DNA from 2 places in the Actinoallomurus acanthiterrae genome. Region 1 is predicted to be linked to the other one. Evidence: riboswitches for the same ligand, from Rfam matches in the RefSeq annotation. Region 1 holds a riboswitch; the other holds the start of a gene.

Region 1 (4,203 bases):
CTGCGCGCCTACCACGCCGCGGCCGTCACGCTGAACCTCACCCGCGCCTTCACTCAGGGCGGCTACGCCGACCTGCGCCAGGTCCACGCCTGGAACCACGACTTCGTCGCGGAGAGCCCCGCCGGCCAGCGGTACGAACGGCTGGCCGGGGAGATCGACCGGGCCTTGGCGTTCATGCACGCCTGCGGAGCGGACCCGGAGGAGTTCCACCGGGTCGAGGTCTACTCCAGCCACGAGGCGCTCCTGCTGGACTACGAGCGCGCCCTGACCCGCATCGACTCGCGGTCCGGCCTGCCGTACGACGTCTCCGCGCACTTCCTGTGGATCGGCGAGCGCACCCGGCAGCTCGACGGCGCGCACGTGGACTTCATGCGCCACATCCGCAACCCCATCGGCGTCAAGCTCGGGCCGACCACGACCGCCGAGGACGCCCTCGCGCTCATCGACCTGCTCGACCCCGACCGGGAGCCCGGGCGGCTCACGTTCGTCACCCGCATGGGCGCCGAGCGGATCCGCGAACACCTTCCCTCTTTGGTGGAGAAGGTCACCGCGAGTGGCGCCCAGGTCGCCTGGATCTGCGACCCGATGCACGGCAACACCTTCGAGGCGGAGAGCGGGTACAAGACCCGCCGGTTCGACGACGTGATGGACGAGGTCGCCGGCTTCTTCGAGGTGCACCGGGCGCTCGGCACCCACCCGGGCGGCGTGCACATCGAGTTCACCGGCGACGACGTCACCGAGTGTGTCGGTGGCGGCCACGACATCGTCGAGGACGACCTGCACCAGCGGTACGAGACCGCCTGCGACCCCCGGCTCAACCGCGGCCAGGCGCTCGACCTCGCGTTCATGGTCGCCGAGATGTACCGCATCGGGAAGTAGCGCGACTGATCCGCCCCGATCGCACGTCCGCCGGGACGTTCCGCGTCGGGAGGTAGCGAGCCCGGACCGTACGGCCGCCGGGACGTTCCGCATCCGCGAGGTGGCGGGAGCGATCCGTCCGGGGCCGTACGGCCGCCCGGGTCCATCGCATCGGGAAGCCGCGACCCGCCCTGGGGGCGGCGGCCGTCACACGACGCGGACGGCGCCGGCGAACGGGCGGGTCGACAGGTCCGCGACGCGGACGTGGTCGCCGGTGTGCGGCGCGTGGACGAACTTCCCGTCGCCGAGGTACATCCCCATGTGGTGGATGTCGGAGTAGAAGAACACCAGGTCGCCGGGCTCGAGCTGGTCCCGGGAGACGTGGACGCCGGCGTTCCACTGGTCGCCGCCGTAGTGCGGCAGGTTGACGCCGACCTGCTTGTAGGCCCACATGGTCAGGCCGGAGCAGTCGAACCCCCGGCCGGGCGCCGCGCCGCCCCAGACGTACGGCACGCCGAGCTGCGACAGCGCGGCCCGTACGGCGCCGACCGCCTTGCCGGGGCCGCCGGGGATGGTCGGCACCTTCTCGCCCTTGCCGGCGCGCTCGACGGCGTCCTGCAACAGCGGCTTGCGGACCTTCTCCAGGTCGCGCTTGATGGCCGCGCGCTGCCGGGCGAGCTGGACCCTGAGCCGGGCCGCCTGCGCGGCGCGCTCCCGGGCGTCCTGGCCGGTCCACTGGGCGTTCTGAATGGCGTGGGTCAGCTGCCGGATCTCGGTGTCGTCCTGCTGCGTGAAGTAGTGCAGGGTCGCGGCCCGGTCGAGGACGGCGCGCGGGTCGGAGGCGGCGAGGAGGGTCGGCGTGTCGTCGTTGGTGCCGCTCATGTAGCGCATCGCGACGAGCCGGCCGACCTTGTGCTGGATGGCCTTGAGCGCCTGCGCGGCCCGGGCGGAGGTCTGGCCGGCGACGACGGCCGCCCGCTGGGCCTGCTCCAGCCGTACCTTGAGGCCGTTGTACTGCTCGGTGAGCTGCTCCAACTGGTTGTTCAGCTGGTCGGCGCGCTGCCGGAGCGCGTCGATGCGGGTACTGGGCCGGGCGGTGTCCGCCAGCGCGGGCGATGCGAGCCCGGCGACGACGAGGGCCACGGTCACGGCGGTCGTACGGCGGGCCGTGCCCTTCCCGGGATGATGGGGATCGCGGCTGTCCGCGGGGTGCGATGACGCCATCCAGTGCTCCTCTCCTCAGGCCGCCTACCGGGTTAGCTGACGGGTTCGGACGGAAGAGAAGCCCTACCGCGCACCGTCGGTGACGGGCGCGGATTCACCCCGGATGCGAAGGCGGGAAGGTGCCCCGTGGCTCCGCGAGTGGGTCCCCGGTTCCCCGGCGCGTCGGCTGACGCGACGGGCGATTCGGCGGTCCGGCCGTCTCTCGGCCGGTGACGACTCGCTGGAGATTAACGGATAGTGACGGGGCGGCCAACGGGAACATGCGGAGATGGCCCGGGGGATCGGAGGATGGTCACTCTGGGTGATGCGGGGGCTGGTCCTTTGCGCCTAGACGCACACGGTCCCCGCCCCTCCGGATCGGGAGGAAACGGGGACCGGTGTGACGTTCGGACGCGCTCGCTCAGGAGAGGACGGACTCGGACTCGGAGCTGTTCTGGGCCACCGCCGCGTGCAGGGTGTTCCAGAACGCCAGCTCGACGTCCTCCTCCAGCTCCGAGATCTTGCCCCAGAACTCCTTGTCCTCGGCCACCGCGGCGGCCTCGGCGGACAGGACGGGCATGACCATGGTGCCGGCGTCGGCGGCATCCAGGTCGGCCACGCTGACCTCGGCGGGCAGCTCGACCGGCGTGCGGTGGTGCTTGCCGCGCTTGCGGACCCGGACGTTCGGCGCCGCGACGGGCACCTTGACCTTCGACTTGCCGACGGCCAGGGCCACCGTGCCGAACAGGACGACGGCGAGCAGCCCGGTGAGGGCGGCCTGCTGGTCCGGCAGGGAGGTCGGCGCGGGCGCCGGGTCGTGCGACGCGACCGTGTGCGTGTCGACCTGCGCCAGGGGGTCCTGGCCGATCTCCTTGACCGCGGGCGTGGGAGCGGCGTGCTTAGGAGCGTACTTCTGGTCGGTCTGCGCCGTCTGCTGGGCGGTTACGGGGGCGGCCTTCACCTTCACCTTGGAGGGGTAGCCGAACCCGACGACCTGGCTGATGTCCCGGGTGGCGCGCAGCAGCGCGTTGTTGTGGTTGGCCTCGATCGTGTGCAGCGTGTGGCCGTCGACGCGCTCGACGATGCCGACGTGCTCGATGTCGCCGATGCTCTTGCCACCCGACCAGGAGAAGAAGACGATCGCTCCGGGCTCGGCCTTGTGGCCCCAGGCGTGGTGCTTCTTGAACCACTGGGCGTGGTCGGGAGTGGAGGCGAACTGCCCGGTCCAGTCTTCGACGCCGGCCTTGTTGGCAGCCCACGCGAGGAACATGTCACACCAAGGAGCGTCCGTGTAGGAGGAGTCCTTGTCGACGTGCTTGCCGTACCAGTCACCGAATTTCGTGTAACCGTCGGCTTTCTCGTGGTAACCGAGCTGGCCTTTGGCGACCTCGAGCAGTTTCTGACCTATCGAATCCATATCTCCCCTTAGGCCGCCTACCGGGTTAGCTGACGGGTTCGGACCAGAGAGGAGCCCTACCGTGCGTGACGGATTCACCCCGAGGGACAGATGGGTCCCCGGCTCCCGCGCCGCTGGCTGCGTCATCGGGATTAGGCGGTCGGCCTGCAACCCCCTGGTTGGAGGTTGGTCACAGCCCGATCTCGGCGAAATCTAGCCGAACTCTCGCAACAACGGCAACGCGTTCGGAAACGAAAGTCTGGTACCACTTGCTCACCGAGCGTAGCTGCGACTGTTGCCCGCTGGCCGGGCAACGCCCGAAAAGGTGCTCTCACGTGCGGCGGAGCCATCCGTGGCCGTCGCGCGGCGGCGTCGCGAAAAAGTCGAGTGCCGTGCTCGCCACCCCAGAAAAAGTGACGAACACGGCACTCAGGCCGACACTTCCTCAGCGGAAGTCGGGTCGCAGGACGTCGATCCCGCGGGTGTTGTCCGCGACGTAGACGTATCCGTCATGCCAGTACGGCGCCCACGACATGGCGTCCGCGGGCCGGAAGTAGGCCACCTGCTTCGGATGCGCCGGGTCCCGCACGTCGAGGAAGCGGGTGCCCTGCGAGTAGAAGGACTGCACGAGGACGCCGTGGTGCACGGAGAAGTAGTGGGCCGAGCAGTCGTCGGTGTCCGTCCGGCTGCCCTCCTGGCCCGCCACGCTCCAGGTACCGACCGTACGCAGGCGGAAGGGCTTGTCC
Region 2 (4,203 bases), 1.3 Mb from region 1:
CGCCCTGGCGGGCACACGCGACCTGGGACCGCACCTGCTGACGTCGTCCGCGCTGGCGGTGCTGGTCGCGGCGGCGCTACGGACCGGCGACCTGAGCGCGGCGTGGCGGTACGCCGAGGCGGAGCGGCCCGCGCTGTCCCAGTACGGATCGCCGCACGCGGAGGCCGCGTTCCGGCTCGTGCGGGCGCAGGTCGCCGTGGCCCGCGACGGGCCCGGGGCGGCGGAGGAGACCGTCGTACGGCTCTGTGACGAAGCCACGGCGAACTGCTGGACCTTGGTCGGCGAGCCGACCGCGGCGCCGTGGCTCGTACGGACGGCGCTCGCCCTCGGCGACCGGGCCCGCGCCGAGAGCGTGGTCCTGGCGATGGACCGGCTGGCCGCCGACCACCCGGTCTTCGACAGCGTCGGTGTCGTCGCGGCGCACGCGCGCGGCCTGCTCGACCGTGACCGGGCCGCCCTGCGACGCGCCGCCGAAGAACACGCCGACCCGTGGGCCCGTGCCTCGGCGGCGGAGGATCTGGGAAGCCTGCTCGCGGCGGACGGCCCCGGGACACGCGGGGAGGCCATCGCAGGCCTGGACGCCGCGCTGGCGGCCTATTCGGCACTCGGCGCGATCCGCGACGCCGCCCGGGTCCGCCGCCGGCTCCGGCGGCTGGGCATCCGGCGCCGGCACTGGAGCCAGGCCGACCGGCCGGTCTCCGGCTGGGCCAGCCTCACCGACACCGAACGCCGTGTCGCCGAGCTCGTCGCCCAGGGCCTGACCAACCGCGAGGTCGCCGACCAACTGTTCATGAGCGCGCACACGGTCGCCTTCCACCTGCGTCACATCTTCCGGAAGCTGGACGTGACCTCCCGGGTCCACCTGACCCGGCTCGCGGTGGAGGTCGGCGACTGACCCCCGGGCAGGGACGCCCCTCGGATCGTACGTGGCCTCTGACGTCACATCTGCATCATTGTGACAATTGGCATTTCTAGCCCCACAATGCCGCATAGAAAGCACCATGCTCATGTGTGGGGCTACATGACGCTGATCTCGGTAGTTAGGTGAGCCAGATCACACAAATGTCCAGTGTCGTCTGCGTGTTTTGTCCTGCTATGTTCCTATAACTCTTGCGGCGCTTGTCTGCGTCGCCCGCATATCCGCTGGTGACAGCTGGTACGTCGGCCCGGGCGAGGCGCGTTTGGTAAAACGCGTGTCCGGGGCGAGTTCGGCCGATCCGGTACATATCCAAAATCGCACGATCCCCCATACGCCGCCACCAGTGGCGGCCATTCCCCAATCCTCTTTTGACGCCGCCCGTCCTGCGGGCGACCCGCTGAATCCGCACCCCCGCGGAACCGGGGACCCACCAGAAGTCCCGGGGTGAATCGGCACGCCCCCCTTGTGCCGTAGGGCAGCTTCCACGCCCGAACCCGTCAGCTAACCCGGTAAGCGGCATGGAAGCCAAGGAGTTCCCCCGTGCCCTGTATCCCCCGACCCGAGAAAACGCCATCCGCGATCCGTCTCATTCCCGCCTTCGCCGGCCTCGCAACGGCCGGTGCGGCCGCGATCATTCTGAGCTCAACCGGGTCGGCCGAGGCATCGCCCGCCGTTTCTCTTCCCGGCCATGCCGCCGCGCTCCCGCTCCCCCCGGCAGGCCCGTGCAGTGGCCCGCGCAGTGGCCCATTCCCGGCAGGGGACTGGACGCCAGGCCCAAGGAAGAGCCCAAGGTGGCGAAGGTGCCCACCGCCGCCGACGCGCTGAAGCTGGCCCTCTCCCAGGTCGGCACCACGGAGACCGCTGCCGGGGGCACCAAGTACAACCAGTGGTTCATGGCCTCGCCCTTCGCCAAGAGAGGCGTCCAGCGCGACGGCGGGGCGATCAGCGACTATGCCGACGCGAGCTGGTGCGACATGTTCGTCACCTGGATCGGCGCGCAGGTGGGCATCAAGGGGATCGGCGGCGACGCCTTCACCCCTGAGCACGCCCGCTGGTTCCAGCAGCAGGGCCGCTGGGGAAGCGTTCCGAAACCAGGCGCGGTGGTGTTCTTCTCCTGGAGCGGCGGAGGCATCGACGGCATCGACCACGTCGGCCTGGTCATCAAGGACAACCACAACGGCACCATCCAGACCGTCGAGGGCAACACCGACAACGCCGTACGGATCCGTACCCGCAGCACCGGCCAGGTCGTCGGCTACGGCTATCCCCAATACGGCTGAAGACCTCCCTCCCCCCGCGTCGGCGTCGGGCCCTCTGAGGCCCGGCGTCGACGCACGCTGCCGTCGTCCCGCCGCTCGGAGGCGCCGGTGGCCGTGGCACGCACGGCTGAAAGTTTCAGCCGCGTTCCCGGTCCTGTCCCAGGTCGGCGTGCGTGCGCGTGCCCGGGGGCCAGGGCGCTCTTGCGATGCGATCGAGGGCGGGTGATCGTTGCCAGCGCCCGCAAACGCCGGAGCAGGACCGGGTGCCGCTTCGCCGCCTTTCGCCAGGGAGAACGCCCATGCCGATCCACCGGAGCTCGTGGTGCAGAGCCGTGATCGCCGCGGTCGCGGTGCTGCTCGCCGGATTGGGGCTCACCACGGTCCAGACCGCCGCACACGCCGCCGTTTCGTGTTCGGCCACGTACGCCAAGAGCTGGGACAACGGGAGCGCGTTCGGCGCCAACATCACGGTGACCAACACCGGTGATCCGCTCACCGGCTGGACGCTGAGCTTCGACTTTCCCGACAACCAGGTGATCACCCAGATGTGGGGCGGCGTGCCGTCTCCGGCGGTGCCCACGCCGGCCGGCGCGGCCGTCACCGTCAGCCCGACCTCGTACAACGCCGCCCAGGGCACCGGGGCGACCTGGACCGTCGGTTTCAACGGCACCTACACCGGCGCCAACAGCGCCCCGAGCGTCTCGTGCGCCGGCCCCGGGTCCGGAGGAACGCAGCAGGCCCTGGTGGTCTCCCCGACGAGCGTGAGCGTGCCCGAGGGCGGGACCGCCGGCTACACGGTCCGCCTGAACGCCCAGCCGTCCGGCAACGTGACGGTCACCAGCACCGCGGGCGCCGGTGACAACGACATCACCGTGGTGAGCGGCGCGACCCTGACCTTCACCTCGTCCAACTGGAACACGCCGCAGACCGTGAAGCTCGGTGCCGCCGAGGACCCCGACAGCACCAACGGCACCCGGCCGATCACCGTGGCGTCCAGCGGCCTGACGCCGGTCACGGTCAACGCCACCGAGGCCGACAACGACGGCGGCGGCACCGGGGGGCCGGCGCCCGCGCTGCACGTCTCCGGGAACCATCTCCTCACCTCGACCGGCGCCACGTACCGTCTGCTGGGCGTCAACCGGTCCAGTGGCGAGTTCGCGTGCGTGCAGGGCAAGGGCATGTGGGACAGCGGCCCGGTGGACCAGGCCTCGGTCGACGCGATGAAGGCCTGGAACATCCACGCGGTCCGGATCCCGCTGAACGAGGAGTGCTGGAACGGCACCGACGGCACCCCCAGCGGCGCCACGTACCAGCAGAACGTCAAGGACTACGTGAACCTGCTGGTCGCCAACGGCATCACGCCGATCGTCGAGATGCACTGGAACCACGGCCAGTACACGGGGCAGGGCGCGGGCTGCTCGGACGCCGCCGCGACCTGCCAGAAGCCGATGCCCGACGCGCAGTACGCGCCGACGTTCTGGACCGGCGTCGCGAACGCCTTCAAGGGGAACAACGCGGTCGTCTTCGACCTGTTCAACGAGCCGTACCCGGACGCCGCCGCGAACTGGGACGCGACCGCCGCCTGGACCTGCTGGCGGGACGGCGGCACCTGCACCGGCATCGGCTACCAGGTGGCCGGCATGCAGTCGCTGGTCAACACGGTGCGCGCCGCCGGCGCGACCAACGTGATCATGCTCGGCGGCGTCGCCTGGTCCAACGACCTGAGCCAGTGGCTGACCTACAAGCCGACGGACTCGACCGGCAACCTGATGGCCGCCTGGCACACCTACAACTTCAACACCTGCTCCAACACCTCCTGCTGGGACAGCCAGGTCGCCCCCGTCGCCGCGAAGGTGCCGGTGCAGGCCGGTGAGATCGGCCAGAACTCCTGCGCCCACGACTACATCGACCAGGTGATGGCGTGGGCGGACGCGCACGGCATCGGGTACACCGCCTGGACCTGGAACCCGTGGGGCTGCAGCCAGGGCAACGTGCTCATCAACGACTTCACCGGCACCCCCACCA

Evidence for each region. Region 1 has a riboswitch for cyclic di-AMP ahead of ACYVF7_RS19010 (C40 family peptidase). Riboswitches for the same ligand answer to the same signal wherever they lie in the genome.
Region 2: another riboswitch for cyclic di-AMP. It lies ahead of ACYVF7_RS12615 (CHAP domain-containing protein); the one in region 1 lies ahead of ACYVF7_RS19010 (C40 family peptidase).

Annotation. Positions count from the first base shown of each region.
Region 1 is NZ_BAAHCO010000001.1:3,910,206-3,914,408, forward strand. Features, by position in the region: gene ACYVF7_RS19005 (class II 3-deoxy-7-phosphoheptulonate synthase) at 1-879, shown strand, start outside; gene ACYVF7_RS19010 (C40 family peptidase) at 1,066-2,082, opposite strand; cyclic di-AMP (ydaO/yuaA leader) riboswitch at 2,087-2,281, opposite strand; gene ACYVF7_RS19015 (CHAP domain-containing protein) at 2,483-3,478, opposite strand; cyclic di-AMP (ydaO/yuaA leader) riboswitch at 3,477-3,626, opposite strand; gene ACYVF7_RS19020 (LVIVD repeat-containing protein) at 3,903-4,203, opposite strand, start outside.
Region 2 is NZ_BAAHCO010000001.1:2,584,233-2,588,435, forward strand. Features, by position in the region: gene ACYVF7_RS12610 (helix-turn-helix transcriptional regulator) at 1-895, shown strand, start outside; cyclic di-AMP (ydaO/yuaA leader) riboswitch at 1,305-1,450, shown strand; gene ACYVF7_RS12615 (CHAP domain-containing protein) at 1,711-2,199, shown strand; gene ACYVF7_RS12620 (cellulase family glycosylhydrolase) at 2,478-4,203, shown strand, end outside.